2 regions of the Streptomonospora salina genome follow, and region 1 is predicted to be linked to the other one. Evidence: predicted binding sites of a transcription regulator. Region 1 holds the regulator's gene; the other holds the start of a gene.
What was found. Region 1 encodes HspR, which represses chaperone genes until heat shock. Its sites were predicted from a motif close to ANTTGAGTCNNNNNGACTCAANT; they were not measured.

Region 1 (14,726 bases):
GCGCTGCAGGCCGGCGTGCTCAAGGGCGAGGTCAAGGACGTCCTGCTGCTGGACGTCACCCCGCTGTCGCTGGGTATCGAGACCAAGGGCGGCGTGTTCACCAAGCTGATCGAGAAGAACACGACCATCCCGACCAAGCGCTCGGAGATCTTCACCACGGCCGACGACAACCAGCCGTCGGTGCAGATCCAGGTGTACCAGGGCGAACGCGAGATCGCCCAGTACAACAAGAAGCTGGGCGTCTTCGACCTGTCCGGCATCCCGCCGGCGCCGCGCGGCGTGCCCCAGATCGAGGTCACCTTCGACATCGACGCCAACGGCATCGTGAGCGTGACCGCGAAGGACATGGGCACGGGCAAGGAGCAGTCGGTCACCATCTCGGGCGGCTCGGCCATGAGCCAGGACGAGATCGACAAGATGGTCCGCGAGGCCGAGGAGTACGCCGAGGAGGACCGCAAGCGGCGCGAGGAGGCCGAGGTCCGCAACAACGCGGAGTCCCTCGTCCACCAGACCGAGAAGGTCATCAAGGACAACGAAGAGCAGATCCCGGCCGACGTCAAGACCGAGACCGAGGAGGCCGTCGCCGAGCTCAAGACGGCGCTGGAGGGCACCGACAACGAGGTGATCCGCCAGGCGAGCGAGAAGGTCGCGCTCGCCAGCCAGAAGATCGGCTCCTCGATCTACGGCCAGGGTGAGCAGGCCGACGGCGCCGAGGAGACGCCGGCCGGTGCCCAGGACGAGAGCGACCGCAGCGACGACGTCGTGGACGCCGAGATCGTCGACGAGGACAAGAAGGACGGCAACGCCTGATCGGCCGATAGGCAAGGCAAGGGAGGCGCAGCCAATGGCGCTGCCGGAGAACGACAACGGCGAGGAGCAGGAGGGGCCGGTGATCCGCGACAAGCGGCGCATCGATCCCGAGACCGGCGAGCTCCGCACGCCCGAAGGGGACGAGGGCGCCGCCGACTCCCCCGAGGCCCCGGCCGATGCCGGAGACGTCGACGAGGAGCCCGTGGTCATCGACGGGACCGCCGAAGAGAGCGAGCTCCTCAAGGCCCGCGAGCAGGTCGCGGAACTGACCGGCGACCTCAAGCGGACCCAGGCGGAGTACGCCAACTACCGCAAGCGCGTCGAGCGCGACCGGGCGGCCCTGCGCGAGCAGGTCACCGCCCAGGTGGTGGGCGACCTCCTGCCGATCATCGACGACATCGGGCGGGCTCGCGAGCACGACGAGCTCACCGGCGGTTTCAAGTCCGTCGGGGAGTCCTTGGAGGCGCTGGTCACCAAGCTGGGGCTGAAGAAGTACGGCGAGCAGGGCGACGAGTTCGACCCCAACGTCCACGAAGCCCTGACCATGATGCCCTCACCCGACGCCACGGTTCCCACGGTCATCGAGGTCTTCCAGCCCGGCTACACCATCGGCGAGCGGGTCCTGCGCCCGGCACGCGTGGTGGTCGCCGGTCCGGGGGACGATGCCGCTGAGGCATCGGAGTCGGCCGAGTCCGGTGACGCGGACGCCTCCGGCGGGCAGCCCGGTTCCGAGTCCTCCGGCGGGACCGGCGAGGACAAGTAGCAGTACCCGGGCCCCGGGCGCCTGCGCGGCGCCCGGGGCACGCGGCCTCCGGGCCGTCCCCCGCAGCGGAGGGCGGGGACCGGCTCCCGGGGACATCGGACCTAGAGCGCGAAGCGGGAGAAGGCAACGTCGATGAGCACGAAGGACTACCTCGAAAAGGACTATTACAAGGTCCTCGGAGTCTCAAAGACCGCCTCGCAGGACGAGATCAAGCAGTCCTATCGCACGCTTGCGCGTGCGAACCACCCCGACGCCAACACCGACGATCCCACGGCCGAGGAGCGCTTCAAAGAGATCTCCGAGGCCTACAACGTGCTCAGCGACGAGAAGCGGCGCAAGGAGTACGACGACGCCCGCTCCCTGTTCGGCGGCTCCTACCGGCCCGGAGGCGGCACCGGTGCGGGCGGCTTCGACTTGGGCGACCTGTTCGGCCAGGGCCAGGGCGCCCCGAGCGGCGGCGCCGGCGGCGGCGAGCGGCTGAGCGACCTGTTCGGCGGGCTCTTCGGCGGACGCGGCCGCACCACCACGCAGCCCCGGCGGGGGGCCGACGTCGAGACCGAGACGCGGCTGACCTTCGGCGAGGCCGCCACCGGGGTCACGCGCTCGTTCAAGCTCAGCAGCGAGGCCGCATGCTCCACCTGCCGAGGCACCGGCGCGAAGGCGGGTACCGCACCGCGAGTGTGCCCGAACTGCTCGGGCACCGGGCACGACAACCGGAACCAGGGCGGATTCTCGCTCTCCGAACCGTGCAGCGAGTGCAAGGGGCGCGGCCTGGTGGTCGACGACCCCTGCCCCACCTGCAGCGGCAGCGGCCGCGGCAAGAGCACCCGTACGATCCAGACACGGATCCCCGGAGGCGTCTCCGACGGTCAGCGGATCCGGCTGAAAGGAAAGGGCGCGCCGGGCGAACACGGCGGGCCGGCCGGTGACCTCTATGTGGTGGTGCATGTGCAGGCGCACTCCGTTTTCGGCAAGTCGGGCGACAACCTGACGATCACGGTTCCCGTGACCTTCCCCGAGGCCGCGCTCGGCGCCGATGTGCGGGTGCCGACGCTCAACGGCCTGCCCGTCACCGTCAAGATCCCGCCGGGCACGCCCAACGGCCGCACGTTCCGCGTCCGCGGCAAGGGTGCGACCCGGCGCGACGGAACGGCGGGCGACATGCTGGTGACCGTCGACGTGGCGGTACCGGATCGCCTCAACGAGGAGGCGCGCGAGGCACTGGAGAAGTTCCGTGCCGCGACCGCGGACCAAGACCCGCGCAGTGGTCTGGAGACGCGCGCGAAGGGGATGTGAATGTCATGACCGATCCGGGACTGGGCGACGACATCCCGGTCTATGTGATCTCGGTGGCCGCTGAGCTGTCCGGACTGCATCCGCAGACCCTGCGCCAGTACGACCGGCTCGGCCTGGTTTCGCCGGGGCGGGCGACCGGCCGGGGCAGGCGCTACTCGATGCGCGACATTCGGACGCTGCGGGAGGTGCAGCGGCTCTCCCAGGAGGAGGGCATCAACCTCGCCGGAATCAAGCGCATCCTGGAGTTGGAGTACGAGGTGGAGAAGCTGCGCGAACACGTGTTCCATCTGCGCAACGAGCTCGACGCGGCCCGTTCGGCGGTCGCGCGGCGCTCCGCCGGCGAGACCGGTGGCGGCGAGCTCCTGCCGGTGCGGCGCACGCGCGTGACGATCTTCAATACCTCGCCTCCGCCCGAGCAGGACCAGTAACCCGGACCCGCGGCGCCCGGAACGGGGCTGCCTGTGCCCGCGCGCGCCGGAGGCCCCGGCCTCCGGCACCCGACACCCGTTTCACAACCGCATAGCGATCGCTCGAAGGGGGCGGCGACGCATGAACTACAAACTCACCACGAAGAGCCAGGAAGCCGTTTCGACGGCGATGCGGCGTGCCAGTACCGACGGAAATCCGCAGATCGAGCCGGTGCATGTGCTCGCTGCCCTGCTCTCGCAGGGCGAGGGGATCATCCGCCCGCTGCTCAAGGAGGTCGGTGCGTCCCCCGACGACCTGGCCGCCAAGACCGAGCAGGCCGTGTCCGCTCTGCCCGCGGCCGCCGGAACCAGTGTGGGGGCGCCGCAGAGCTCGCGCCAGCTCGTCGTCGCGCTCAACACCGCGGCCCAGCGCGCCCAGCAGATGGAGGACGAGTTCGTCTCGACCGAGCACCTGCTGGTGGGCTTGGCCGCCGACGGCGGCGAGGCGAGCCGGCTGCTCAAGGACGCCGGTGCCACGCCGGAGGCGCTGCTGGAGGCGTTCGCGCGGGTGCGCGGACCGGGCCGGGTCACGACCGAGAACCCCGAGGACACGTATCAGGCGCTGGAGAAGTACGGCGTCGACCTCACCGGCCGGGCGCGTTCGGGCTCGCTGGACCCGGTGATCGGGCGCGACTCCGAGATCCGCCGCGTCGTGCAGGTGCTGGCGCGGCGCACCAAGAACAACCCGGTGCTCATCGGTGAACCGGGCGTGGGCAAGACCGCTGTGGTCGAAGGGCTGGCGCAGCGCATCGTGGCCGGCGACGTACCCGAGTCGCTGCGCGACAAGCGGCTGATCGCGCTGGACCTGTCGTCGATGGTGGCCGGAGCGAAGTACCGCGGCGAGTTCGAGGAGCGCCTCAAGGCCGTCCTCAACGAGATCAAGCAGAGCGACGGCCAGATCATCACCTTCATCGACGAGCTGCACACGATGGTCGGCGCCGGCGCCGCCGAAGGCGCCATGGACGCGGGCAACATGCTCAAGCCGATGCTGGCGCGCGGCGAGCTGCGCATGGTCGGCGCCACCACGTTGGACGAGTACCGCGAGCGCATCGAGAAGGACGCGGCGCTGGAGCGCCGGTTCCAGCAAGTCCAGGTAGGCGAGCCGTCGGCGGCCGACACCGTCGCGATCCTGCGCGGGCTCAAGGGCCGCTACGAGGCCCACCACAAGGTGCAGATCGCCGATTCGGCGCTGGTGGCGGCGGCCACGCTGTCCGACCGCTACATCACCGCCCGGTTCCTGCCGGACAAGGCCATCGACCTGATCGACGAGTCCGCGTCGCGGCTGCGCATGGAGATCGACTCCCGGCCGGTGGAGATCGACGAGCTGCAGCGCACCGTCGACCGGCTGAAGATGGAGGAGATGGCGCTGGGCAAGGAGTCCGACGCCGCCTCCCTTCAGCGTCTGGAGCGGCTGCGGGCCGACCTCGCCGACCGGCAGGAGGAGCTCGACGGCCTGGTGGCGCGCTGGGAGCAGGAGAAGGCCGGGCTGAACCGGGTCGGCGAGCTCAAGGAGCGCCTGGACGACCTGCGCACCCAGGCCGACCGCGCCCAGCGCGACGGCGACTTCACCGAGGCTTCACGGCTGATGTACGGCGAGATCCCGCAGCTGGAGAAGCAGCTGGAGGAAGCCTCCCACGCGGAAGAGGAGAAGGACGCCGCAACCGAGCCGACCATGGTCAAGGACGAGGTCGGCGCCGACGACGTCGCCGACGTGGTGTCGTCGTGGACCGGCATCCCCGTGGGCCGGCTGCTGGAGGGTGAGACCGCCAAACTGCTGCGCATGGAGGAGGAGCTGGGCAAGCGCCTGGTGGGCCAGGACAAGGCGGTGGGCGCGGTCTCCGACGCGGTGCGCCGCGCCCGTACCGGGATCTCCGATCCGGACCGCCCCACCGGTTCGTTCCTGTTCCTGGGCCCCACCGGGGTCGGTAAGACCGAGCTGGCCAAGGCGCTGGCGGAGTTCCTGTTCGACGACGAGCGCGCGATCGTGCGCATCGACATGAGCGAGTACTCCGAGAAGCACTCGGTCGCGCGGCTCGTGGGGGCGCCTCCCGGCTATGTCGGCTATGAGGAGGGCGGGCAGCTCACCGAGGCCGTGCGCCGGCGGCCTTACACGGTGGTGCTGCTGGACGAGGTCGAAAAGGCCAACATCGAGGTGTTCGACACCCTCCTGCAGGTCCTCGACGACGGCCGACTCACCGACGGCCAGGGCCGCAGCGTCGACTTCCGCAACACACTGCTGGTCATGACCTCCAACCTGGGTTCGCAGTTCCTCGTCGACCCGGCGCTGGACAGCGGCGAGCGGCGGGAGAAGGTGATGGCGGCCGTACGCGGCACCTTCAAACCCGAGTTCCTGAACCGGCTGGACGACCTCATCGTCTTCGAGACGCTGTCCACCGATGAGCTGACCCGGGTCGTGGACCTGCAGGTGGACCGGCTGGCGGCGCGGCTGAGCGAGCGGCGGCTGACGCTGGAGGTCACTCCGGCCGCCCGGGAGTGGCTGGCGCTGACCGGCTACGACCCGGTCTACGGCGCCCGGCCGCTGCGGCGGCTGGTGCAGGCGGCCATCGGCGACCCGCTGGCCAAGGCGATGCTGTCGGCCGAGCTGTCGGAGGGCGACACGGTCGTCGTCGACCTCGACGAGGGCCGGGACGCGCTCAGCGTGCGCCCGGCCGCCGCGGAGCCCGCGGCGGGCTGACGGCGGTCCCTGCGGCGGACCCGCGACGACGGCGGTCCCGGCGGCGTGTGCCGCCGGGACCGCCGTCGTCGTCGGGGGCGACCGGTCGTCAGATCACGTCGGTGTCGTTCTCGATCGGCCTCCTGGTGCGGTCGCGGCGGATCATCATCAGGATGAGGGTCAACGCGACCACGGCCACTCCGGCGATCATGAGGACGATGCCGATGGCGTCCAGGTCGAGTCCGGCGACGTCGGCGGTGATGCCGTAAAACAGCACCGCCCCGATGACCAGCAGGAATATGCCGAGTCCTACTCCCATTGCGACTGCCTCCGCACCGCTTGGTTTGCGCTCCCGTCGGCTACTTCTACCCGCTCGTCGGCCCGCCATCCCGGAACGCCCGCCGTCGCCCGGTTCCGGTCCGGAACCGGTCGCGAAAGCCCTCTCCGGGACCGTGCCGGGCGGGGCGCCGCAGGGGGGCGCGGAGACGGGGGCCGATCGCCCGCAGCGCGTGTGCCCGCACGTCGCCCGCCGCAGCCGCACCTCGAACCGCAGCGGCCCGGTGCGCAGGGGTAATGCGCACCGGGCCGCTGTCACCGAGGCGGGATCGCCGCCCCGGAGCGAGGGAGTCCGGTCTGCCGGACGCGCCGCGTACTCAGAACGCGGACTCGGGGACCTCCATGAGGCCGGTGTCGACGTTCTCGACGATCTCGCGCTCGGTGGCCAGGCCCGGAAGGACCTGATCGGCGAAGAAGCGGGCGGCCGCGATCTTTCCGGTGTAGAAGTCGCGGTCGGTTCCCTCGGCGCCGTCGAGCGCGTTCAGGGCCACCTCGGCCTGGCGCAGCAGCAGCCAGCCCAGCACCAGGTCGCCGGAGCTCATCAGCAGCCGGGTGGTGTTCAGCCCGACCTTGTAGACCTCTTCGGTCTGCTCGGCCGAGCGCATCAGGTCGCCGACCATGTGCTCGACCATCTTCTCGACGTTGCCGGCGGCTTCGGCGAGGGCGGCGCGCTCCTGCTTGAGGCGGCCGTTCCCGGCCTCGCCCGCGGCGAACTCCTTGATCTCGCCGACGAGGCGGCCGAAGGCCTCGCCGTTGTTCTTGACGATCTTGCGGAAGAAGAAGTCCTGGGCCTGGATGGCCGTGGTGCCCTCGTAGAGGGTGTCGATCTTGGCGTCGCGGATGTACTGCTCGATCGGGTAGTCCTGCAGGTACCCGGACCCGCCCAGGGTCTGCAGCGACTCCGACAGCAGCGCGTAGGACCGCTCGGAACCCACGCCCTTGACGATGGGCAGCAGCAGGTCGTTGAGCGCGTCGGTGTCGCTGTAGTCGACGCCGGCGTTCTGGGCGATCTGCACCGCGTCCTGCTGGGTGGCCGTGTAGAGGACCAGGGCCCGCAGCGCCTCGGCGTAGGCCTTCTGGTTCATCAGGCTGCGGCGCACGTCGGGGTGGTTGGTGATGGCCACGCGCGGCGCGGTCTTGTCGGTCTGGCGGGTGAGGTCGGCGCCCTGCTTGCGCTCCTTGGCGTACTCCAGAGCGTTGAGGTAGCCGGTGGAGAGCGTGGCGATGGCCTTGGTTCCCACCATCATCCGGGCGTGCTCGATGACCAGGAACATCTGCCGGATGCCGTCGTGCTTGTCGCCGACGAGGTAGCCCACGGCGGGGTGCTTGGCGCCGAAGGTCAGCTCGCAGGTGGTGGAGGCCTTCAGGCCCATCTTGTGCTCGACGTTGGTGACGTAGGCGCCGTTGCGCTCGCCCGGGGATCCGTCCTCGTTCACGAGGTACTTGGGTACCAGGAACAGCGAGAGGCCCTTGGTGCCCGCCTTGGCGCCCTCGGGGCGCGCCAGCACGAGGTGGAAGATGTTCTCGGTCATGTCCTGCTCGGCGGAGGTGATGAAGCGCTTCACCCCGTCGATGTGCCAGGTTCCGTCGCCCTGGTCGACGGCCTTGGTGCGGCCGGCGCCGACGTCGGAGCCCGCGTCGGGCTCGGTGAGGACCATGGTGGCGCCCCAGCCGCGCTCGATCGCCTGCTCGGCGAAGCGCTTCTGGGCGTCGTTGCCCTCTTCGTAGAGGATCTTGGCGAAGCCGGGGCCGGCGGAGTACATGTGCACGGCCGGGTTGGCGCCGAGGATCATTTCGGAGGCGGCCCAGGCCAGCGAGCGGGGGGCGTTGAGGCCGCCGAGCGCCTGGGGAAGGTCGAGGTTGTACCAGCCGGCGTCCATGTAGGCCTTGTAGGACTTCTTGAGGCTGTCGGGGACCGTGACGCTGCTGGTCGCGGGGTCGAACACCGGCGGGTTGCGGTCGGAGTCCTCGAAGGACTCGGCGACGACCCCGGTCGCCAGCCGGTTGACCTCCGTCAGGATGGTACGGGCCGTGTCCTCGTCCAGCTCCTCGAACGGGCCGCTACCCAGCACGTCCTGGCGCTTGAAGACCTCGAAGAGGTTGAATTCGAGGTCACGGAGATTGCTCTGGTAATGCGACATGGGCGCGCTCCGCTTGTCCGGGCCGCTGTGTGTGCACACGCGATCTACTGACTAGTAACAAGTCAAGGTTACTAGCCGGTAGGAGTGGTCGCCAGCGCCCACCCCCCACCCCTTTCGAGAGAGTCCTCTCACTCCCCGCCGACCGGCGGCGGCCGCCCGCGGACCCCGGGGCGCTCAGCCGCCGCCGGGGCGCATCCGGTCGGCGGCGCGCCCGATGGCCGTCTCGACCGCGCCGACCCGGTCGGCCAGCATCCCCACAGCGCCCACCGCGCGGTTCACCGGATCGTCGCCCTCGCCGCCCAGTGCCTTGGCGCGGACGTAGGCGGATTTGACCTCCTCCCAGCGCCGGGCCTGCTCGGCGGTGAGCGTGCCCCGCAGCTCCCCCAGCTTGAGCAGGTTGGCTTCGGCTCCGGAGGTCAGTGTCTGAGCCTCGCCCCGGTAGTGGTCGTCGATCGCCGCCTCCAGCTCGGCGTCGTTCATCACCGGCACCGCCTTCTCCGCCAGCCGGTTCATGTTGCGGTAGGAGCCCTGCAGCCGGAACGGCGGCTCGGTCCGCGACTCCTCGGCCTGGGCCGCCGATGCGATGTAGGCCCGGTTGACGGCCAGCACCACCCGCTGCATGCGCAGAAGCGTGGCCAGCACCGCCCGGATCTGCTCCAGCTCCACCGCGGAGTAGGGATGGGAGAGCCGGTCGGCGCGCACCGACTCGTCGCCGTCGGCCATGCGCACCAGCAGTTCGACGTCGCCGCGCTCACGGGTGGACAACGGGGCCAGCACCGGGTTGGACGTCAGCGCGTTCTCGATGTAGCTCAGCGCGAACGACTCGTCCCGGCCCGAGAGCACGTCGCCCAGGTTGTAGACGTCGGCGCGGTTGGCCAGCATGTCCGGCACCCGGAACCGGCTGCCCTGCTCGGTGTAGGGGTTGCCGGCCATGCACACCGCGAACCGCTTGCCCCGGAGGTCGTAGGTGCGGGTGCGGCCCTCCCAGACGCCTTCCATGCGCCGCTGGCCGTCGCACAGCGAGATGAACTTCTGCAGCAGCTCCGGGTCGGTGTGCTGGATGTCGTCCAGGTACAGCAGGGTGTTGCCGCCCATCTCCAGTGCGAAGTTGATCTTCTCGACCTCCCGGCGCGCCGTCGCGTCGGGGGCCTCGGCCGGATCCAGCGACGTGACCGACTGCCCCAGCGACGGCCCGTCGACCTTGACGAACACCAGGCCGAGCCGGCTGGCCACGTACTCCATCAGTGTTGTCTTGCCGTACCCCGGCGGCGAGATCAGCAGCAGCAGGCCCGACTGGTCGGTGCGCTTGTCCTCGCCCGACGCGCCGATCTGCTTGGCGAGGTTGTCGCCGATCAGCGGGAGGTAGACCTCGTCCAGCAGCCGGTTGCGCACGAACCCGCTCATCACCGCGGGCCGGTACTCCTCCAGCCGCAGCCGGGCGCGTTCGCGCGCCACCAGCTCGTGGCGGCGGCGCTGGTAGTCGCGGAAAGCCGGGACGCGCTCGGTGCGGAAGCGGCGCACCCGCGCCAGCACCTCGTCCAGGCGCAGCACGGCCCGGCGCTCGGCGATGCGCGGGTGGGTCCCCAGCAGCCCGGTGACCCCGGTACTCAGCTCGGCCGCGGAGTCGCGGCGGTCCAGTGCCGAACCGCACAGTTCGACCGCCGCCGCCTCGACCAGGTCGGGTCCCGCCTCGGCGCCCGAGGACGCCAGGTAGGACTCCAGCCACGCGTGCACCAACTGGTGGCGTGCTGCCGGGTCGCCGTCCAGGGACCGCACGTCGCGCTCGAAGTCCTGCCGCGCGGCGGCCGCCGTGGGGCCCAGGGCGCGGCGGAACCGGTCCAGCAGCGTGCGCGCCCCCGCAGCGGTGACGAACCCGCCGCCGTGGGCCAGCTCCTCGAACAGGTACTCCCCCGCCGAATCGGTGTCCTCGAACGCCCGCTCCAACCCGGCCTCGGGCAGGAACGCCGCCACCGCCCGGTCCAGTTCGGCGCACAGCACGTCGATCGCCGGCGAGCGGTGCCCGCCGAAGGCGGCGCGCGCACGCGCCAGCGACGCGGCCCGGGTGGACCAGGCCGCTTTGGCGTCCTCCCCGGCGCCGAACGCCCAGAAGACCTGGGCGGCCGCGCGGGCCGGCGCCGGATAGCGCAGCAGGTCGGCGTCCGCGTACAGGCGCAGCAGCGCCCCCAGCAGCAGCGCGGCGTCGTGGTCGTGCACGCCGCGTTCGTAGCCCTCGTCGTAGCGTTCCTCGGCGGCCGCGCGGACCACGGGCAGCAGCCCGGCGCCCGCGTCCTCCCCGCCCTGGGCCGCGGCCCGGTGCAGCTCGGACAGGGGCGTCGCGCCGGCGCCCGACTCCGCGTCGAGCAGGAGCGACACCGCCAGGTACTCGGCGCGGTAGACCTCGGGGCTCTCCGAGACCACCGACTGCTCCCACAACGCCCGGGTGGCCAGGAAGTCGGGGTCGGTCACCGGCATGCGGAAGTCGGTGCCGGTGATACTCAGCGCCATCCCGCCCTCGCCGGGCACCAGCGTCAGATCCAGCGGCTGGTTGTTGACGGCGAAGCGGTGCCGCCCCAACCGGATGGTGTCGCCGCCGTCGTAGAGGTCGACGCGGTCGCGCAGGGACCGCCCGGCTTCCTCGCGGGCGGCCTTGAGCCGCCCCTCCAACTCCTCGGCGCGCACCGTGTCGCCCAGCTCGCGCAGCTCCCCGGCGCTGGAGCGGAGCTTGGCGACCATCGCGTCGGAAGCGAAGTAGGTGTTGACCTCGTCGAGGGAGTCCAAGGCCGCCACCCGCCGGGTGACGGTGGACAGCACGCGCTCGGCCGACTCCACCAACCGGTCGGCACGGCGGGCCCGCTCATCCAGCAGCGACTGCTTGCGGGCCGAGAACGCCTCGTAGACGTCGTCGCGCTTGGCGGAGAGCTCGTCGAGGAACTCGTCGAACTCCGCGAAGCGCGACTCCAGGTTCTCCAGCTGCAGCATCAGCCGGCCCAGCTGCTCGTCGCAGCGGTCCGGGCTGTCGGCGGCCGCCAGCGCGCCGGTGACGGCCTGTCCCAGAAGTGCGAACTCCGCGGCGAACTCCGCCCGCCCTTCGGCGTCGAGCAGCTCGCCCCGGCGCGCCTCCAGCGTGGCGCGGGCCCGGTTGACGCCGCCCAGGACCTCGCCGACGCGCTCCAGGATGGAGGTCCGCACACGGGCGTCGGCGATCTCCAGCGACCCCACGACCTCGGTGACGGTCTCCAGGCCCTCGGTCTGCTCGGCGATGCGCTCGGCCACCTGCGCGGCCTCGGCCACGGCGGTGATGGCTTCGGCGTCGGCGACCAGCCGGTCGACCTCGGTGTGGTAGCCGGTGAAGGCGTCCTCGCCCTGCAGGAACTCCACGGCGCGCTTGCCGGCGTCGGTCAGCTCCGCGGCCAGTTCGGAGTCCAGCTCCTCGACCCGGCCGGTGTCGACATGGCGCATCTCCCGCAGCGTGACGAGACGGCCCTGGGCGCGGCGCAGCTCGGACAGCCGGGAGACCCACGCCGGGGCCGAGCGCGGCATCTCGCCGCGGGAGCGGCGCACCAGCGACGCGACCTGCTCGGCGGCTTCGGCCACGGCCTTCTCGGCCTGGGCGGTCAGCTCCTGCGCCTTCTCGAACTCGTCGAGGACCTGCTCGGCGGTTGCGCGCACCTCGCCCAGCGGCTCGTCCAGGCCGCCGAGCTCGGGGTCGCCGATCCACGGGTAGTGGTCACCCGCCCGGCGGCAGTTGGCGATCAGCGCCTCGAACACCGCTGTGGACGGCGTCATCTCCTCGACCATGCGCGCCACCGACAGGAAGTCGGAGACGCCGCGCACCAGCTCGGCGTTGCCGACCCGCTCCAACGGGCCGCTTCCTACGGGCTGGGCGGCGGCGTAGTCGTCGGAGACGTAGGGGGTCCGCCACACCTGCACGGGGTGCACGCGCGTGGGTTCGTCGGAGACGGCGCGGAACACCGCCAGGGTCCCGTCGTCGAACAGGCAGTACCCGTGGCAGGGGATCGGGGCGGCGACCTCCTTGCGGATGACGTTGTAGGGCAGCAGCAGGCTGCGGCCCTCCCTGCGGGCGTGGAAGACGTAGAGGACGTCCTCGCCGTTGGGCGAGCGGACGGCCTTCTCGAACTCCAGCTCCTGCAGATCGGTGTCGAAGGTCTTGACCGCCCCCGTCGACAGGTAGTAGCCACCGGGGAAGACGATCCCCTGGTCGTCGGGCAGCCGCCGGCACGCCCGGCCGATGCCGTCCAGCCGCACCACGTCCGCGGTGCGGGTGTTGAACACCAGGTGCCGGGCCTGGGACTCGTTGTAGGGCAGCACCCGCAGCAGGATGAGCGCACCGATGCGGGCGTAGGAGACCTCGGCGTCGGCCAGGCTCTGCAGCCGCTCGTCGACGGGCTCGCTGTAGATGCCCTCGCCGGTCTCGGTGTCGTTGACGACCTTGACGGTCAGCGTGCCCCCGACCGTCTCGACGAACAGCTCGCCGAGAACGGAGATGTGGGGGTGGCGGCCCTGCACGTGGTCGTCGCGGGTGGTGGGGATCCACTCGAAGTCGTAGGGCGACGGGAACACGTGGTCGCGCTCGCCCCGGTTGTCGAGGTAGCCGATCGAGCCGTCGGCGCGCACGTCCCAGCGCAGCACCCGCACGTCTGCGGTGCGCGGGCCGGTCTGGAACACCGCGAGCAGTTTCTCCTCGACCCGCCGCAGCTGCATCAGCCGGGTCTCGCGGTAGTAGCGGTACAGCTCGCCGAAGTCGCGTTCGAACTGGGGGTCGGCCAGCAGTTCGGGCACGGACTCGGCGTCGTCGAACCGGAACGCGCCGGAGCCGTCCTCGGACTCGCGGACGAAGGTGTGCAGCGAGAACACGTCGCCCACACGGGTCTCGGGCTTGAGGCCGGCGGAAGCGTTGTAGCCGAAGAGCATGTGCCCGCCGACCGAGACGATGTCGCGCGGGACGCAGTTGTCGGCGGTGCGGATCCGCGCCGTCCCGGCCAGGGTCAGCTCGTTGCCGCCGAACACCTCCACGCGGCGGCTGTTGAGCTGTTCGGCGCGCCGGGCCAGTTCCTTGGCCTGGCCGGACAGGCGCGACCGCAGTACCTCGTAGGTTCCGGCGTCGATATCGCCGGCGGGGCTGGAAGGCGGGGGGTCCGGCTCGGCGGACCCCCCGGTCGCGGCGTCGGTCACCAGCTCACCGCTTCGCCTTCGCGCCGTCGGGGTTCGCGCTGTCGAGGGCGGACACGGGGGCTTCGTCGACACCCAGCCGCTTGGCGGTGCTCAACAGCTCGCGCAACTGCTCGGTGTTGGGGCCGCCGGAGTCGATCAACCGCATCAGCACCGCCGAGATCGTCAGGTTCTTGATGCCGTCGGTGCCGACCTCGCCCAGCGCACGGGAGAGGTCCCGGGCGAAGTCCTGGGAGCCCTCCAGCCACGATCCGCCCAGGTTCCGGGCGACGTCGGAGTTGTCGACGAACCCGTCGACGGCCTTGCCCATGCCGATGGAGTTGACCATGCGGTCGAAGAACATGCCGTCGCCGCCGACGATGTTGATGTCGGCCTTGTCCAGGCCGCTGGCCAGTACCGAGGCCTGGGCTTCGGCGACCTGGCGGTGCACGTCGATGCCCGCCATGCGGACGTCCTTCTCGGTCTCCAGGCGAAGGCGGTACTCCTCGTGCTCGCGGCCGACCTCGTCGAGGGCGGCCATGGCGCCGGCCTTGTCGTTGAGGCCTTCGGCCTCGGCCCGGAGCTTCTCGCGCGCGCCCTCGGCCTGGGCCTTGGCCTTCTCGCGTTCCACGGAGGCTTCGGCGCGGCCGACCTTCTCGACGGCCTCGGCGTCCTGTTCGCGCACCTGGACGGCGGCCAGGCCCTCGGCGGCGGACTCGGCCTGGAGCCCTTCGGCGTGGCGGATCTTGGCGCGGGTGTCGAGCTCGGAGGCCTGCTGGCGGGACTCGGCCAGGGTCAGCTCCTCGTTGGCCCGGTGCTTGGCGGACTGCTCGGCGGCTTCCGCGGCCTTGATGTCCTTGACCAGGTTCTCCTGCGCCTCGGCCTCGGCCTGGATCACCGTGGCCTGGCGCTGGCGCTCGGCCTCCTCGACCGCGCGCAGCTTCTTGATGTTCTCCTCCTGCTCGGCGACGGTCTTGTCGACGGCGACGCGCTCGCGCACCACGTCGGCGACCTCGCGCTTCTCGCCCTCGACCTCCTTGTCCTTGGCGATCCTGGCCAGCTCGGTCTCG
Region 2 (14,726 bases), 640 kb from region 1:
TGCCCGCCCTTGACCACCGCGGGCACCCCCTCCAGCAGGCCGCCGCCGAGTGTGCCGAGCACGGCCAGGGGCAGTACCTCGCCGGCGACGTCGAAGCCGTGCACGCCCAGGGCGTCGAACGCGCTGGAGGTGGTGTCGCCGCCGGTGATGAACAGCCCGCTGGGCAGCGCGTGGCTGCCGGCGTCCTCCTCCACCCGGGAGACCACCTCGGCGAGCAGCTCGGCCATGCGCGCGGGCAGCGCGCGCTCGGCCGCCCGCGTCGGCTCCGACTCGGGTTCGAGCAACCGCAGAACCACGAGGTCGGGGAAGACGGCGGTGGTGAGCCGGTCGACGAGTCGGCGCACGACCTCGCGGGCGTGTTCGCGGTCGCCGCTGCCCAAAAGCAGCGGGTCGGCGTCGACGAAATGGCCGGGCCCCGAACGCGCGAGCGCGCCGAACTGGCGGCGGGCGAGCTCGGTGGCGCTGCCGTCGACGGCCAGCAGCGGCCCCGGCGCACCGGTCTGACCGCCCAACCGCAGCGCATAGGCCAGCAGCGCGCCGCTGGGTCCGGGGTCGGCGGCCACCCATACGGTGCCGTCTTCGCGGTGCACCTCGGCGGCGGCGCGCGCGAGGCTCTCGATACGCTGCTCGTCCGACGCGTCGCAGACCAGCACGGGTTCGTCGCCGGTGCGCAGGTCGGCGGAGAGCATGGTCTCGGTGACGGGCCGGTCGGGCAGGCGGCGCACGGACAGCCCGGACTGGCGGGCGATGATCCCGGCGACGTCGCCGGTGTCCATCGGGCAGAAGGGGTCGCGGGCGAGCTCGGTCTCGCCCAAGGGGCGCCCGCCCAGCAGCTGCACGCCGTCGACGGTGGTGCGGCCTCCGGTGGGGAAGGCGGGCACGACCAGGGCGCGCACCGCGTAGCGGGAGTTCACCCGTTCGCGCACGGCCCGCCAGGCGGCCTCCAGCTCGGCTCCGACGTTGCCGCGCAGGGTGCTGTCGAGGCGTTTGACGACCAGTCCGACCGGCCAGATGGCCTCGACGACGTCGGCCACCAGGTCGGCGGCCTGCTCGGCGGAGGCGTAGCGGCTGTCGAGGTTGGCCACCACCGCGTCGTACTCTTCGGCGACGGAGCTGACATGTTCGGGGGTGACGGTCGCGACCCGCATGCCGGCGCGCGCGAAGCGGGCACCGGTGGCGTTGGCGCCGGTGAGGTCGTCGGCGACGACGAGAACCTGGGCCACGGCTTCCTTCCCTTCCTTCTGCGCTGTGCCGGATGCGCGGATGACGCGCGGTCCCGGCGGGCGCGTGTCGGCAGCGGCTCGGCCGCGCCCGGGGCGACGCCGTCCGCGTGCTCCGACCCTCTCATCCCGTGCGTTCGCGCAGCGCCGCTCCGGCCAGGACCGCGGCGGCGCACAGCGCCAGGACGTAGCCCACGACGGCGGGCCATCCGGCGTCGTCGTAGAAGACGCCGCCGAGCCAGCCGAACATGCTGGAGCCCAGATAGTAGGCCAGGGTGTAGAGCGCCGCCGCCTGGGCGCGGGAGGCCGTGGCCCGGTGGCCCACCCAGGCCGACGCGGTGGCGTGGGCGGCGAAGAACCCGAAGGTGAACACCAGCAGCCCGGCGACGACCGCGCTCAGGGCGGGAAGCAGCAGCACCGCGGCGGAGGCCGCCATGGCGCCCACCCCGGACAGCAGCACGGCGCGCCGCCCCAGCCGCTCCGCCAGGCGCCCGGCGGCGGCCGACCCGGCGGTGCCGGCGAGGTAGGCGACGAACAGGAACGCCGCCACGGTCTGGGAGAACCCGAAGGGCGGACCGGTCATCCGGAACGCAAGGTAGTTGTAGACGGTGACGAAGGCGCCCATGAGGAACAGCGCTTGGCAGTAGAGCGCGATCAGCCCGGGGTCGGCCACGGCCGCACCCACCCGCCGCAGCAGGCCCGGGCCGGACGCACCGCGGGGCCGGGGGACGAAGCCGCGGGTGCCCGGCACGGTCGCGGCGAACACGACCAGCGCAGCCAGTGCCAGCAGCGAGTCGGCCCCCACGCCCCAGCGCCACCCGCCGAGGTCGGCGACGGCGCCGGCGACCAGGCGGCCGCTCATCCCGCCGACGGTGTTGCCCGCGATGTAGATCCCCGCTACACGGGAGAGGTGCGCGGGGTGGACCTCCTCGGCGAGGTAGGCCATGGCGACGGCCGGCACCCCGCCCAGCGCGGCCCCCTGCAGGCCGCGCAGCACCAGCAGGGCCCACAGCTCGGGGGCGAAGGGTGCGGCGAGCCCCAGCGCGGTGGAGACGGTCAGCGCGGCCGCCATCACGCGGACCCGGCCGACGCGATCGGCGATTCCGCTCCACACCAGCACGAACGCGGCCAAGCCGCCGGTGGCGAAGGAGACGCTGAGCGCCACGCCCGAGGCCGACGCGGCGAAGCTGTCGGCCAGGCCCGGCAGCACCGCCTGGACCGCGTACAGCTGGGCGAAGGTGGCGACGCCGGCGGCGGTCATCGCCGCGACGATGCGCCGGTACCCGCTGCTGCCGGCCCGGTGGCCGCTGTGGCCGCTCACGGCTGTCCCGTCATCCACCCGTCCGACGTTAACCCCGCCGCCGGCGGCGGCGGTGGGACGCGCTCGGCGAGCACCGGGCCGCATCGGCGGTGGCCGGGGCCCGACGGCGGTGCGAACCGTTCCGCAGGCCCGAGCACCCCGCTCGCCGGCGCCCGCGCGCGGCGGTTCCGGTCCGTTCGCGGCGGCTGAACGCTCAGCGGCTCTCCGCCGCCGGCGGGCGGCGCTGATTCGCGGCGGTGAGGAGGGCGAGCGCCGTGCCGACCAGCAGAGCTCCGGCGAACAGCGCGCTCAGGACCGCGAATCCGAGTCCGGAGGCGGCGGCGACGACGGGCGCCGCCATGCTTGATCCGATGTAGAGCCAGAAGCCGTACATCGCGCCGACCGCGGCGGACAACTCGCCCGCGGCGGCCTGCGAGGCCTGCATCGCGGCGGGCAGGGCCACGGCCGTGGCCAGCACGTAGCCCGCCAGCAGCAGGATGAACAGGCCGACCGATCCCACGAGCGGCACGGACAGCCCGGCGGCCGCGATGAGGGCGGCCGCGGCCGTCAGGCCCGCCGCGAGCCGGTGAAGCGCCGAGAGCCGGGAGAGCAGCGGCGTCACGAAGGGGGCGAGCAGGATGGCGGGCAGACCGCTGGCGCGCAGCACGAGCAGGGCGCCGTCGTCGGCGGCGACACCGAGCGGGTCGGCGAGCCGGATCGCCGCGTAGAGTCCGACGAAGCCGAAGAGCAGGGTCAGCGCGATCCCGTAGAAGGGCAGCAGGCGCGGTCGCGCGACGGAGGCGGCGAGATTGCGGTACGCCGCGCCGGGCGATACGGCCCGCTCGGGGGCGTCGGGCACCAGCAGGTAGCGGGCCAGGACCGCGACTGCGGCGGTTGCCGCGCCCGAGGCCAGGAACACCGCCGGCCAGTCCCAACGGGCGGTGATGAGCTGGGCGGCGACCTGGGCGACGACCGCGGCGGCCAGGAAGGAGCTGGTCAGCGCGGTGAAGGCGAGCGGCCTGCGGTGCGGCGGGATGTTGTGCGCCAGGTAGGCGATGGCGGTGGGAGCGAACGCCGCCGCGGCACAGCCCTGCAGGGCGCGCGCCGCGATGACCGCCTCGACGGTGGGCATGAACGCCGTGACCCAGGCGAACAGGGCGGTGGCGGCCACGCCGCCGACGATGAGTCGGCGGTAGCCCACGCGCGGGCCGAGCGGGCCCACGGCCAGAAATCCCAGCGCGTAGGCGGCGCCGAACGCGGTGACGGACCAGCTGGCCTGGTCGACGGTCGCGCCGGTGGAGTCGGCGATCGGGGAGAGCAGCGGCAGGGCCAGATACAGCTGCCCGGTCACGACGAGTGCGGCGGCGGAGACGACCAGGATCTGCGCGGTCAGGCGCGGTGCACGGTCCGTCGACGGGAGCGAGCCGGAGGCCGGGGGATCGGAGGTCTGCTTGAGCATGCCACCATGGAAACCAACCAACTAGTTGGGTGTCAATCGGATATGCTTGTGACATGGCACCGAGGGACAGTGCGGCCACCCGGCGCAAGCTGCTGGAGGCCGGGCGCGAGGAGTTCGCCGAGCACGGGATCGCGGGCGGGCGCATCGACCGCATCGCCGAGTGCGCCGGCGTGAACAAGGAGCGGGTCTACGGCCACTTCGGAAGCAAGGAGAAGCTGTTCCAGGCGGTCCTGGAGGCGGTCAAGGCCGAGCACGCCGCGTCGCTGCCCCAGCCGGGCGAGAACGCGGGCGAATGGGTGGGCCGCCTCTACGACGCCCACGCCGCCAACCGCACGATGGTGCGGCTCATGATGTGGGAGGCGCTGTACTTCGAGGACCGCCCGCTGCCCACGGACGAGTCCCGCTCCGACGTCTACGCCGCCAAGGTGCTGGCCCTGGCCGACAGCTTGGGGATCGAACCCGACGGCGCGGCGGCGATGACCCTGCTCGCGCTGGTCGGAATGGGGGCGTGGCCGTCCGCGATGCCGCAGATGACACGCCTGGTCGTCGGCCCGCGGGTGCTCACCGCCCAGGGCTCGGCCGACCTTCGGGCGCACGTCGTCGCCATGGCCGACGCGGCGGTGCGGGGCGCGGCCCACACATCCGCCGGCGACGGCGGCCGGCAGTGACCGGAGCCGCCCGAAGGACGCCTCCGGCCACCCGGAATCAACCTTTCGGTTGGATCCGGTTCACCGGACCGTGTCCGGGGCCGCCGTCAGGCCGGTCCCACCGCCACCACCCGACCGGCGCCGGCGCTGCGGCGGGCCGCCTCGATGACTTCCAGCCCGTGCACGACCTCGTGCAGCTCGACCGGAAGCGGCTCGCCTTCGCCGACCGCGTCGCGCACGCCCTCGTAGAACGCCGGGTAGGCGCCGCGCTCGCTGCGCACCCGGCGCGATTCGTCGACGGTGCCCAGCCGGCCCCATGCCGACTCCGGCTCGACGCCCCAGTCGGGGGCGTCGGGCCGCTCGCCCTGCTCCAAGCGCCCTTCCTGGGAGTCCAGCCCGTCGATCGTGAACGCGGCGCGGTCGCCCAGCACCCGGAAGCGCGGCCCCGGTCGCGCGGCCACGGCGCTCATCCACAGGTGCGAGCGCACCCCGCCGGTGTGGGTCAGCGCGACGAACGCGTCGTCGTCGGCGGCCGCCCCGCGCCGTGCGTCGAGCTCGGCGTAGACCGAATCGACCGGCCCGAACAGGTTCACGGCCTGGTCGATCAGGTGCGGACCGAGGTCGTAGAGGATCCCCGCGCCCGCTCCGGGATCGCCGCTGTCGCGCCAGGTGTCCTTGGCCTCGGGGCGCCAGCGCTCGAACCGCGACTCGAACCGGTGCACCCGGCCCAGAGCGCGATCCTCCACCAGGTGCCACAGCGTCAGGAAATCGGAGTCCCAGCGGCGGTTCTGGTAGACGGTCAGCACCTGCCCCGACCGGCGGGACTCCTCGGCCAGCGCGCGCCCTTCGTCCGCGGTCAGCGCGAAGGGCTTGTCCACCACCGCGGCGAACCCGGACTCCATCGCGGCCCTCGCCAGCGGCACGTGCGTCTCGTTGGGCGTGGTGACCACCGCGATGTCGATGTCCCCGGAGCGCTTCCACAGCTCGTCGGCCGAGGGGATCACCTCGACTCCGGGATAGCGTTCCCGCGCGGCCGCCTGCCGCTCGGGGTTGCCGGTCACCACCGCCGCGAGCCGCAACCCGGCGGTCGCGTCGACCAGCGGCGCGTGGAACACCTCGCCGCCCTTGCCGTAGCCGATGACGGCGACCCGCAGTTCTCGTTCAGCGTCGTTCGCAGAGGTCATGCCCCCACGGTAGCCAGGTCCAGGCGCGGAACCGGTCGAGGCGCGGGCGGAGGAACCGTCCGCCGGCAGTCGAAGGAAAATCCGGACACGCAGGGGGACGAATCCCTCCTGCGCTGCTGAGTCGTTCGACCTCGAGGAGAACCGCTCATGGTCTGGCGCCGGATCGGCGACCACTCGGTCTGCACGGACCCGTGATCAGCTGATCAGCTTGATGGGGTTGTCGGTCGCGGCCGACAACCCCATCGCGTCTCGGTCTGCCCGGAACTACGCCGCCAGCGGCTGCGGGGCCTCGGCCGGGCTGAGGGCCAGGTCGAGGACCTCGCGGACGTCGCTGACCGGGTGAACCGTGAGCTGTTCACGGACGTCGTCGGGGACGTCGTCCAGGTCGGGCTCGTTGCGCGCGGGGATGAGCACCGTGGTGATCCCCGCCCGGTGCGCAGCCAGCAGCTTCTGCTTGACGCCGCCGATCGGCAGCACCCGGCCGGTGAGGGAGACCTCGCCGGTCATGGCCACGTCGGAGCGCGCGGAGCGGCCCGACAGCAGCGAAGCCAGGGCCGTGGTCATGGTGACCCCGGCGCTGGGCCCGTCCTTGGGGATCGACCCCGCGGGCACGTGCAGGTGGATGCCGCGCTCCTTGAGGTCGCCCACCGGCAGCTCCAGTTCCGCCCCGCGCGAGCGGAGGTAGGACAGCGCGATCCGGGCGGACTCCTTCATCACGTCGCCGAGCTGGCCGGTCAGAGTCAGTCCGTCGGCGCCGGACTCCGGGTCGGCCAGCGACGCTTCGACGAAGAGCACGTCGCCGCCGGTACCGGTGACCGCCAGTCCGGTGGCCACCCCCGGAACCGATGTGCGCTCGGCCGTCTCCGGGGTGTGCTTGGGCCGCCCGATGAAGCCGGTCAGGTCGTCGGCGCCGACCGACAGCGGCAGCTCGCGCTCGCCCAGCGCCACGCCCGAGGCCGCCTTGCGCAGCACCCGCGCGACGGTGCGCTCCAGCTCCCGGACACCGGCCTCGCGGGTGTACTCGGCCGCGATCCGGCGCAGCGCGCCGTCGCCGAGCTCGGCCTCGCCGGGCTCCAAACCCGCCCGCTCCAGCTGGCGCGGCAGCAGGTGGTCGCGGGCGATGGTGACCTTCTCGTCCTCGGTGTAGCCGTCCAGCTGCACCACCTCCATGCGGTCCAGCAGCGGGGCGGGAACGGTCTCCAGCGCGTTGGCGGTGGCCAGGAAGACGACGTCGGACAGGTCGAGGTCGACTTCGAGGTAGTGGTCGCGGAACGTGTGGTTCTGCTCCGGGTCGAGCACCTCCAGCAGCGCCGAGGTGGGGTCGCCGCGGAAGTCGCTGCCGACCTTGTCGATCTCGTCGAGCAGCACGACCGGGTTCATCGACCCCGACTCCTTGACGGCGCGGACGATGCGCCCCGGCAGCGCGCCGACGTAGGTGCGCCGGTGGCCGCGGATCTCGGCCTCGTCGCGCACGCCGCCCAGGGCCACGCGGGTGAACGTGCGGCCCATGGAGCGCGCCACCGACTCGCCCAGCGACGTCTTGCCCACGCCGGGCGGGCCGACCAGTGCCAGCACGGCGCCGCTGCGCCGACCGCCGACCACGCCCTGGCCCTTCTCCTCGCGGCGCTTGCGCACCGCCAGGTACTCGACGATGCGCTCCTTGACGTCGTCGAGGCCGGCGTGGTCGGCGTCGAGGATCTCGCGTGCGCCGGGGATGTCGTAGGCGTCCTCGGTCCGGGTGTTCCAGGGCATGTCCAGGATCGTGTCGAGCCAGGTGCGGATCCACCCCGACTCCGGCGAGGAGTCGCCGGCCCGCTCCAGCTTGTCGACCTCCTCCAGCGCCGCCGTGCGGACGTGGTCGGGCAGTTCGGCCGACTCCACGCGCTCGCGGTAGTCGTCCTCCTCGCTGCCGGGGCGGCCGGAGAGCTCGTTGAGCTCCGTGCGGATGGCGTCCAGCTGGCGCCGCAGCAGGAACTCGCGCTGCTGCTTGTCGACGCCCTTCTGCACGTCCTGGTCGATGGTCTCGGCGACGTCGAGCTCGGCCAGGTACTCGCGGGTCCACTCGCTCAGCAGCCGGAGCCGCTCGGCGACGTCGTAGGTCTCCAGGAGCTGCAGCTTCTGCGCGGTCTTGAGGAAGGGGGAGTATCCGCCGCGGTCGGCGAGGCTGCCGGCGTCCTCCAGCTGCTGGATCCCGTCCAGGATCTGCCAGGCGCCGCGCTTTTGCAGGTAGGTGGTCAGCAGCGCCTTGTAGTCCCGGGCCTGCTCGTCGACCCTGCCGGGGTAGCCGCCTTCGGGCGGTTCTTCGTCGTGGACGTCGGCCGAGACCCACAGGGCGGCTCCGGGCCCGGTGGTTCCGCTGCCGACACGGGCGCGCGCGGTTCCCCGCAGGACCGCGGCCGGCTCCCCCTCGGGGGTGCGTCCGATCTGTTCGATGACGGCGACGCTCCCGACCGCGGCGTAGTTGCCGTCGAGCCGGGGGATGATCAGCACTCGCGGCTTGGCCGAGGAGCCGGAGTGGCTCCCTGGAGCCTCGGCCGCGCCCTCGCTCACGGCACGCGCGGCGTCGACGGCGGCGCGCACCTCGGAGTCGGAGATGTCCACCGGCACGACCATGCCGGGGAGCACGACCTCGTCGTCGAGGGGAAGCACGGGGAACGTCGTGTTGGACTGCGCTTCAGTCATCAGACCCTCCTTGTTGAGTCACTATCACTCAATAAAGAAGAGCCCCGTTTTGTTCCCCCTTCTGTGTTCGCTGTGGGCGATCGATCCTGCAAGTCGTTGACCTGGGAAAATACCGTCGACCTCGGTTCGACTGCCCCGTTTCATCCCGCCAGCCCCGCCCGGTAGGCGGTCACCACCAGCTGTGCGCGATCGCGGGCGTGCAGTTTGACCATCGCGCGGCTGACGTGGGTGCGCGCCGTGGCGGGGCTGACGACCAGCCGCTCGGCGATCTCGGCGTTGGACAGGCCCTCACCGACCAGGGCCAGGACCTCCTGCTCGCGCTCGGTCAGTTCGCTCAGATCCGGGCGCGGGCCCCCGGAGGGGGCGCGCGAGGCGAAAGAGGCGATGACGCTGCAGGTGACCGAGGGCGACAGCAGCGACTCCCCCGCCGCCGCCAGCCGGATCGCCCGCAGCAGCTCGCCGGGGTCGCTGTCCTTGATCAGGAACCCGGCGGCGCCGGCGCGCAAGGCGTCGAACACGTATTCGTCCAGCTCGAAGGTCGTCAGAACGACGACACGGGTGCCCGCCATGGCGTCGTCGGCCGCGATCTCGCGCAGCGCGGCGATGCCGTCCATGCCGGGCATGCGCACGTCCATCAGGATCACGTCGGGGTGTTCGCGGCGCACGACGTCGACCGCTTCGCGGCCGTCTGCGGCCTCGCCGGCGGGCTCCATGTCGTCCTCGGCGTCGATCAGCACGCGCAGGCCCATGCGCACCAGGGCCTGGTCGTCGGCGAGGGCGACCCGGAGCGCGCTCACCGCTGCCCCAGCGGCAGGTCCGCGCGCACCCGGAACCCGCCCTCGGTGCGCGGACCGGCTTCCAGGCGGCCCCCGACGGCACGTGCGCGTTCGCGCATGCCGGCGATCCCGCTGCCTTCCGCGTACTCGCGGCGGGGTCGGGCGGATGCGCTGTCGGTGATCTCCACGGTCAGCTCCTCGGGGTGGTATCCGATGACGACGGTCGCGGCGCCGCCGCCGTGCCGGACCGCGTTGGTCAGCGCTTCCTGGACGATGCGGTAGGCGGCGTGGTCGACGGCGGCCGGCGGCGCGGCGCGCTCCCCATGCGTGTGCACCGCCACGCGCCGCCCCGTAGGGTCGATACCCGCTGCGAGCTCGTCGATACGGTCCAGCCCGGGGACGGGTTCGCGGCCGGAACCCGCGGGCTCCGCGCCGCCGCCGGCCCGGCTTCCGGCGTCGCCGGGTGTGCGGGTCGCGCCGTCCCCTCCAGCCCCGCCGGGTTCCGCACCGCCGGGTTCGCGGAACACCGCGAGCGTACCGCGCAACTCCTCCAGCGCGTCCTTGCTGGTCTGGCGGATCGCCTGCAGCGCGGGCTCGGCCTGCTCGGGGCGCTGGTCCAGGACGTGCAGCGCCACCCCCGCCTGCATGTTGATGACCGACAGGCTGTGGCCCACGACGTCGTGCACTTCCCGGGCGATGCGCAACCGTTCCTCGTAGACGGAGCGGCGCAGTTCGCCGTCGCGTTCCCGGCGAGCGTTCTCGCGGCGCGAGCGGACGATGGCACCCAGCGCCGCCGGCACCAGCAGGACCGCCAGTGCGGCCACGATCGCGCCGGCGGCTCCGGGGTAGAGCAGCCCGAAGTAGGGCAGGTCGGCGCGCGTAGCCAGGAGCACCGGAACGGCGAGCGCCGTCAGGGCGGCCCACTTCCGCAGCGGCAGCCGTACCGCCATGGTGTAGGCCAGCACCATGGGCCCCAGCCGGAGCAGGCCGCTGTCGGGACCGAGGGCGTAGAAGGCGGCGACGGCGGCCATCGCGCCGGCGAAGGCCGAGCGGGGGTAGAAGCGGCGCGCGGCGAGGCAGACGGCCACCGCCGCGATGCACAGGTAGGCGGCCGGCGGCAGCGTCTCGGCGCCGGCGGCGAAGGGCGCCCCGCCGGCCCAGGGCGGCTGCCCGGAGTCCGGGCCGTCGGGCCCCCACGGGTTTCCGGACGGGGACCGGGGCATAGCGCTCCGCACGTGCGCGTCGACCAGCGAGACGGCGGTCACGGCGAGGGCGATCGGGACGTCCGCGGCGAGGACGCGCGCGGTGCGTTGGCTCATCGGCACGACGGTAGCGGGTGCCGCCGACCGGAGTCGTCGGCCCGGAGGCGCAGGCGGCGTACGGCGCAGTGCGTAGTGCGACCGCCGCTGCACGGCCGACGCGCCGCGGGCGTGCGGCGCCGCACGCTGGAGGCATGACCACAGCGCTGACGGCGGCGGCCGACGCTGCCGCCGAAACCGTCCTCGCGGCCGGACCCGCCGACCGCTTCCACCACCCGCCGCCGTTCCCGCCGATGATCGGAGCCGCCATGCTCCTCGTACTGGTTCTGCCGGGTCTGCTCGCCTACCTGTGGATCTCGCGGTCCACGGGCCGCCGCCCGCCGTGGGCGCCGGCGGCCGAGCCGCCCGAACGCGCCGCCCGCGCGGTACTCGCCGAGCGCCTCGCCCGCGGCGACGTCACCGTCGACGAGTTCCTGGAGCGCGCCAGCGCGCTGAACTGGACGCCGGGCGAACGCAGCGGCGGCCGCACGTGAGCGTGCGGCCGGGACTCCCCCGCACGACTCCGGTGAGCACGCATGCCGTCGCCTCGGCGGGCTGGCTCGGCGGGCACGCCGGTGGCCGCCGGGATGTCCGAGGCGACCCGCGGCGGCACGGTGCTGCCGGCCTGCGCCGACCGCCTCAGCCTCGTCGTGGCGCTGTCGGTGGCGCTGTCGGTACTGGTCGGGGTCACCGTGCTGCCGGCCGCCAAACCGTTCGGCCGCATCCGGCGCCGCCGGAGGTCCGGACCGGTGCGTGCACAGCAGCGGCTGTAGGGGCCGCGGCCCTTCCCCGCCGACGCGTCGCCGGAATCCGCGGTGCCCGGCCCGCCTCGCCGACAGCCGCGGGCCCGCCGTGGCATCCTCGGTCCGGACACGCGAGACGCGGGAGGATCACGTCCGGCATGTGGCATGGCGACCGTTACCCCGGTTCCGACGGCACCGACGGGTTCAGGGCCGGCGCGGACGACATCGACGCGCTGGTCCGCGCCACGTCGCCGGGGTCCGGGCAGGGCCGCGGGGGCGCGCTCCCCGAACCCGCCGCGACACCCGTGGAGGCGCGCGGCGTCCCCTTCGACGTCGTCACCGGAGTGGCGGAGACCCCGGTGGGCTTCCTGTTCTGCGCGTTGACCGACGCCGGGTTGGCCGCGTGCTCGTTCGCCCCCGAAGAGACCGTGATCGACCGGCTCGAACGGGCGGTCTCGCCCGACGTCGTGCCGCACGACGCCGGCCTCGAACCGGTGCGCCGCGAGATCAACGCCTACTTCGCCGGTCGGAGATCCGCCTTCGACGTCCCCCTGGACCTGCGGCTGACCGGCGACTTCGGACGCGTGGTGCTGCGGTCGCTGCTGGACGTGCCCTACGGGTCCACGATCACGCCGGGCGAACTGGCAGCGCGCATCGGCCGCCCCAACGCCCGCCGCGCCGTCGCCAGCACGCTCGCCGAGAACCCGCTGTGCCTGTTCCTGCCCTGCCACCGCGTGGTGGCCGACGGCTACCCCGACGCCCTCGGGCCGTACTCGGGAGGCGTCGAAGCGAAGCGCGCGCTCCTGGCCCTGGAAGCCGGACACGCCGGTGCGTGAACCCCTGACCAGCATGTCGATGCTCGGCACGCGCGCGGTGCCGGAACGCCTGTCCCGGGGCTGATCAGCGCGCAGCGCCGGGGCCGAAGCGGGCGGCGAGCTCGGCGGCCAGGCCGGCCGCGGCGGCCTCGATCATGCCCAGCACGGTGGTGAACCCGTCGTCGCCTCCGTAGTAGGGGTCGGGGACCTCGGGGCCGGGGCCGGCGTCGGGCGCGAAGGTGCGGAACAGCCGCAGCCGCTCCCCCTCCATCGCCGGGTCGGGGGCGAGGTGCACGAGTTCGTCCAGGTTGTCCAGGTCCATCGCGAGGATCAGGTCGCGGTCGCCGAACCAGGCGGGGTCGAACCTGCGCGCGGAGTGGTGGGTCGGGTAGCCGTGCACCCGCAGGACCGCGGCGGCCCGGGGGTCCATGCCCGATCCGATGTGCCAGCCGCCGGTGCCGGAACTGTCCACGGCGACCGCGTCGGCGACGCCGGCGCGTTCGAGCTCGGCGGTGAGGACCTTTTCGGCGATCGGCGAGCGGCAGATGTTGCCCAGGCACACCACCGAGACGCGGTAGGGACCTGTGGGGGCGAGGGGATCCGGCAGGCTCATGGTCCCCACGTTAGCCCAGGACGGCGGTGCCCCGCCGGACCGCGGCCGGGCCGGATTCACCCGTTGGGCAGGCGCACCACGGTGACGAAGAAGTCGTCGATCTGCCGGACCACCCGGATGAACTGCTCGAAGTCGACGGGCTTGGCGACGTAGGCGTTGGCGTGCAGGCGGTAGCTGCGCAGTATGTCCTCTTCGGCCTCGGAGGTGGTCAGCACGACGACGGGGATGTGGGAGAGCTCCTCGTCGCGTTTGACCTCCTCCAGCACCTCGCGGCCGTCCTTGCGGGGCAGGTTGAGGTCGAGCAGCACCAGGTGCGGCTTGGGCGCGTCGGAGTACTCGCCTTCGCGCCGGAGGAAGCGCAGCGCCTCGACGCCGTCGGAGACCACGTGCAGGCGGTTTCCCACCTTGTGCTCCTGGAAGGCCTCCTTGGTCATCAGGACGTCTCCGGGGTCGTCCTCGACCAGCAGCACCTCTATGGCGTGCACCACGTTGTCCTCGCTCATTCTCGTCCGCCCTGCCCCGCATCGTCGTCGGAGGCGCCCGGGGGCGCGCCGTCTCGTCCACTCGCGGCATCCGCGCCGCCCGGACCGCCGCCCGGCCGGGCCCCGGAGGTCGCGGGCCCGGATCCGGAAGGCTCGCCGCCGGCGGAAGCGCCTCCGCCGGCGCCCCCTCCCGCGGCAGCACCCGGGCCCCGCTCCTGCTCCTCACCGCCGGTTCCGGACGCGGTTTCGCCCGCGTCCTCGCCGGTCCCCGCGCTCCCGTCCCCGGCGGCGACGGCGGCCGCCTCGACGGCGGCGGTGTCGTCGACGGGCAGCGACCAGCAGATGCGCGTTCCCTGCGACCGTTCGCCGTCGTCGCAGCACTCGCCGCCTTCGCCGCCGCACTCGCCGTCATCCGCGCCGGGAGCCGTGTCCAGCCACATGCGGCCGTTGTGGAAGTCCACGATCTTCTTGCACATCGCCAGGCCGATGCCGGTACCGCCGTACCTGTCGCGGGTGTGCAGCCGCTGGAAGATCACGAAAACGCGCTCGGCGTACTGCGACTCGATCCCGATGCCGTTGTCGGTGCAGCAGAACACCCACTCCTCGCCCTGGCGGCGAGCGCTGACGTGCACCCGCGGCGGGGCTTCGCCGCGGAACTTCACGGCGTTGCCGACCAGGTTGAAGAAGACCTGCGTGAGCAGGGTGCGGTCACCGCGGACCGTGGGCATGTCGTCGGCGGTGACGGTCGCCCCGGCCTCTTCCAGCCGGGTCTCCAGACTGCTCAGCGCGTCGCCGAGCGCCTCGCCCAGATCGACCGGCGCGTCGTCCTTCGTCCGGCCCACGCGCGAGAACGCCAGCAGGTCGTTGATGAGGGTCTGCATCCGCTTGGCGCCCTCGACCGCGTAGTCGATGTAGGCGTCGGCGCGCTCGTCGAGCCGGCCCTGGTAGCGCCGCTGCAGCAGCTGGCAGAAGCTGGCCACTTTGCGCAGCGGCTCCTGCAGGTCGTGGGAGGCGACGTAGGCGAACTGCTCCAACTCCAGGTTGGAGCGGCGCAATTCGTCGGTCTGGCGCTCCAGCAGCTCCGACTGCTCCTGCAGGGTCCTGCGGGCGGTGCCGACCTCGTCGAGGTCGTGCACGATGCGTTCGCGCATGGCGTCGACGTCGCGGCCGACGCGCTCGATCTCGGGCGGGCCGTGCAATTCGATGCGGTGGGCGTAGTAGCCCTCGGAGACTTGGACCAAGTGCCTGCCGAGTTCGTCCAGCGGCCGCAGAACCCAGCTCTGCAGCATGACCCACAGGAAGCAGCACAGCACCACCACGACCGCGCCGACCAGGACGAGCAGCGCCACGACCTGCTGAGTGGCCAGGGTCAGTCCGTCGCGGGCCTGCTCCAGCTCCTCGTCGATGCGCTGCTCGGCGCGGGCGCCCGCCGCGCGCAGGTCGTCGAAGCGCTCACGGCCCAAGCGGTAGTCCTCGGAGGAGATCTCCTCGTCGGCGTAGGCCTTCT

Region 2: the regulator HspR is predicted to act here: its motif matches at 8,504-8,526, upstream of lon (endopeptidase La).

The regions. Positions count from the first base shown of each region.
Region 1 is NZ_JACHLY010000001.1:3,006,968-3,021,693, reverse strand. It holds gene dnaK (molecular chaperone DnaK) at 1-810, shown strand, start outside; gene grpE (nucleotide exchange factor GrpE) at 845-1,573, shown strand; gene dnaJ (molecular chaperone DnaJ) at 1,706-2,869, shown strand; gene HNR25_RS13815 (heat shock protein transcriptional repressor HspR) at 2,875-3,297, shown strand; gene clpB (ATP-dependent chaperone ClpB) at 3,419-6,031, shown strand; gene HNR25_RS13805 (DUF6458 family protein) at 6,120-6,329, opposite strand; gene HNR25_RS13800 (acyl-CoA dehydrogenase) at 6,664-8,487, opposite strand; gene HNR25_RS13795 (DNA repair ATPase) at 8,662-13,680, opposite strand; gene HNR25_RS13790 (SPFH domain-containing protein) at 13,685-14,726, opposite strand, start outside.
Region 2 is NZ_JACHLY010000001.1:3,649,610-3,664,335, reverse strand. It holds gene HNR25_RS16600 (four-carbon acid sugar kinase family protein) at 1-1,223, opposite strand, end outside; gene HNR25_RS16595 (MFS transporter) at 1,345-2,481, opposite strand; gene HNR25_RS16590 (MFS transporter) at 2,735-3,979, opposite strand; gene HNR25_RS16585 (TetR/AcrR family transcriptional regulator) at 4,033-4,647, shown strand; gene HNR25_RS16580 (Gfo/Idh/MocA family oxidoreductase) at 4,734-5,810, opposite strand; gene lon (endopeptidase La) at 6,075-8,492, opposite strand; gene HNR25_RS16570 (response regulator) at 8,633-9,289, opposite strand; gene HNR25_RS16565 (sensor histidine kinase) at 9,286-10,587, opposite strand; gene HNR25_RS16560 (SHOCT domain-containing protein) at 10,722-11,060, shown strand; gene HNR25_RS16555 (hypothetical protein) at 11,154-11,339, shown strand; gene HNR25_RS16550 (methylated-DNA--[protein]-cysteine S-methyltransferase) at 11,468-12,145, shown strand; gene HNR25_RS16545 (low molecular weight protein-tyrosine-phosphatase) at 12,210-12,737, opposite strand; gene HNR25_RS16540 (response regulator) at 12,794-13,240, opposite strand; gene HNR25_RS16535 (sensor histidine kinase) at 13,237-14,726, opposite strand, start outside.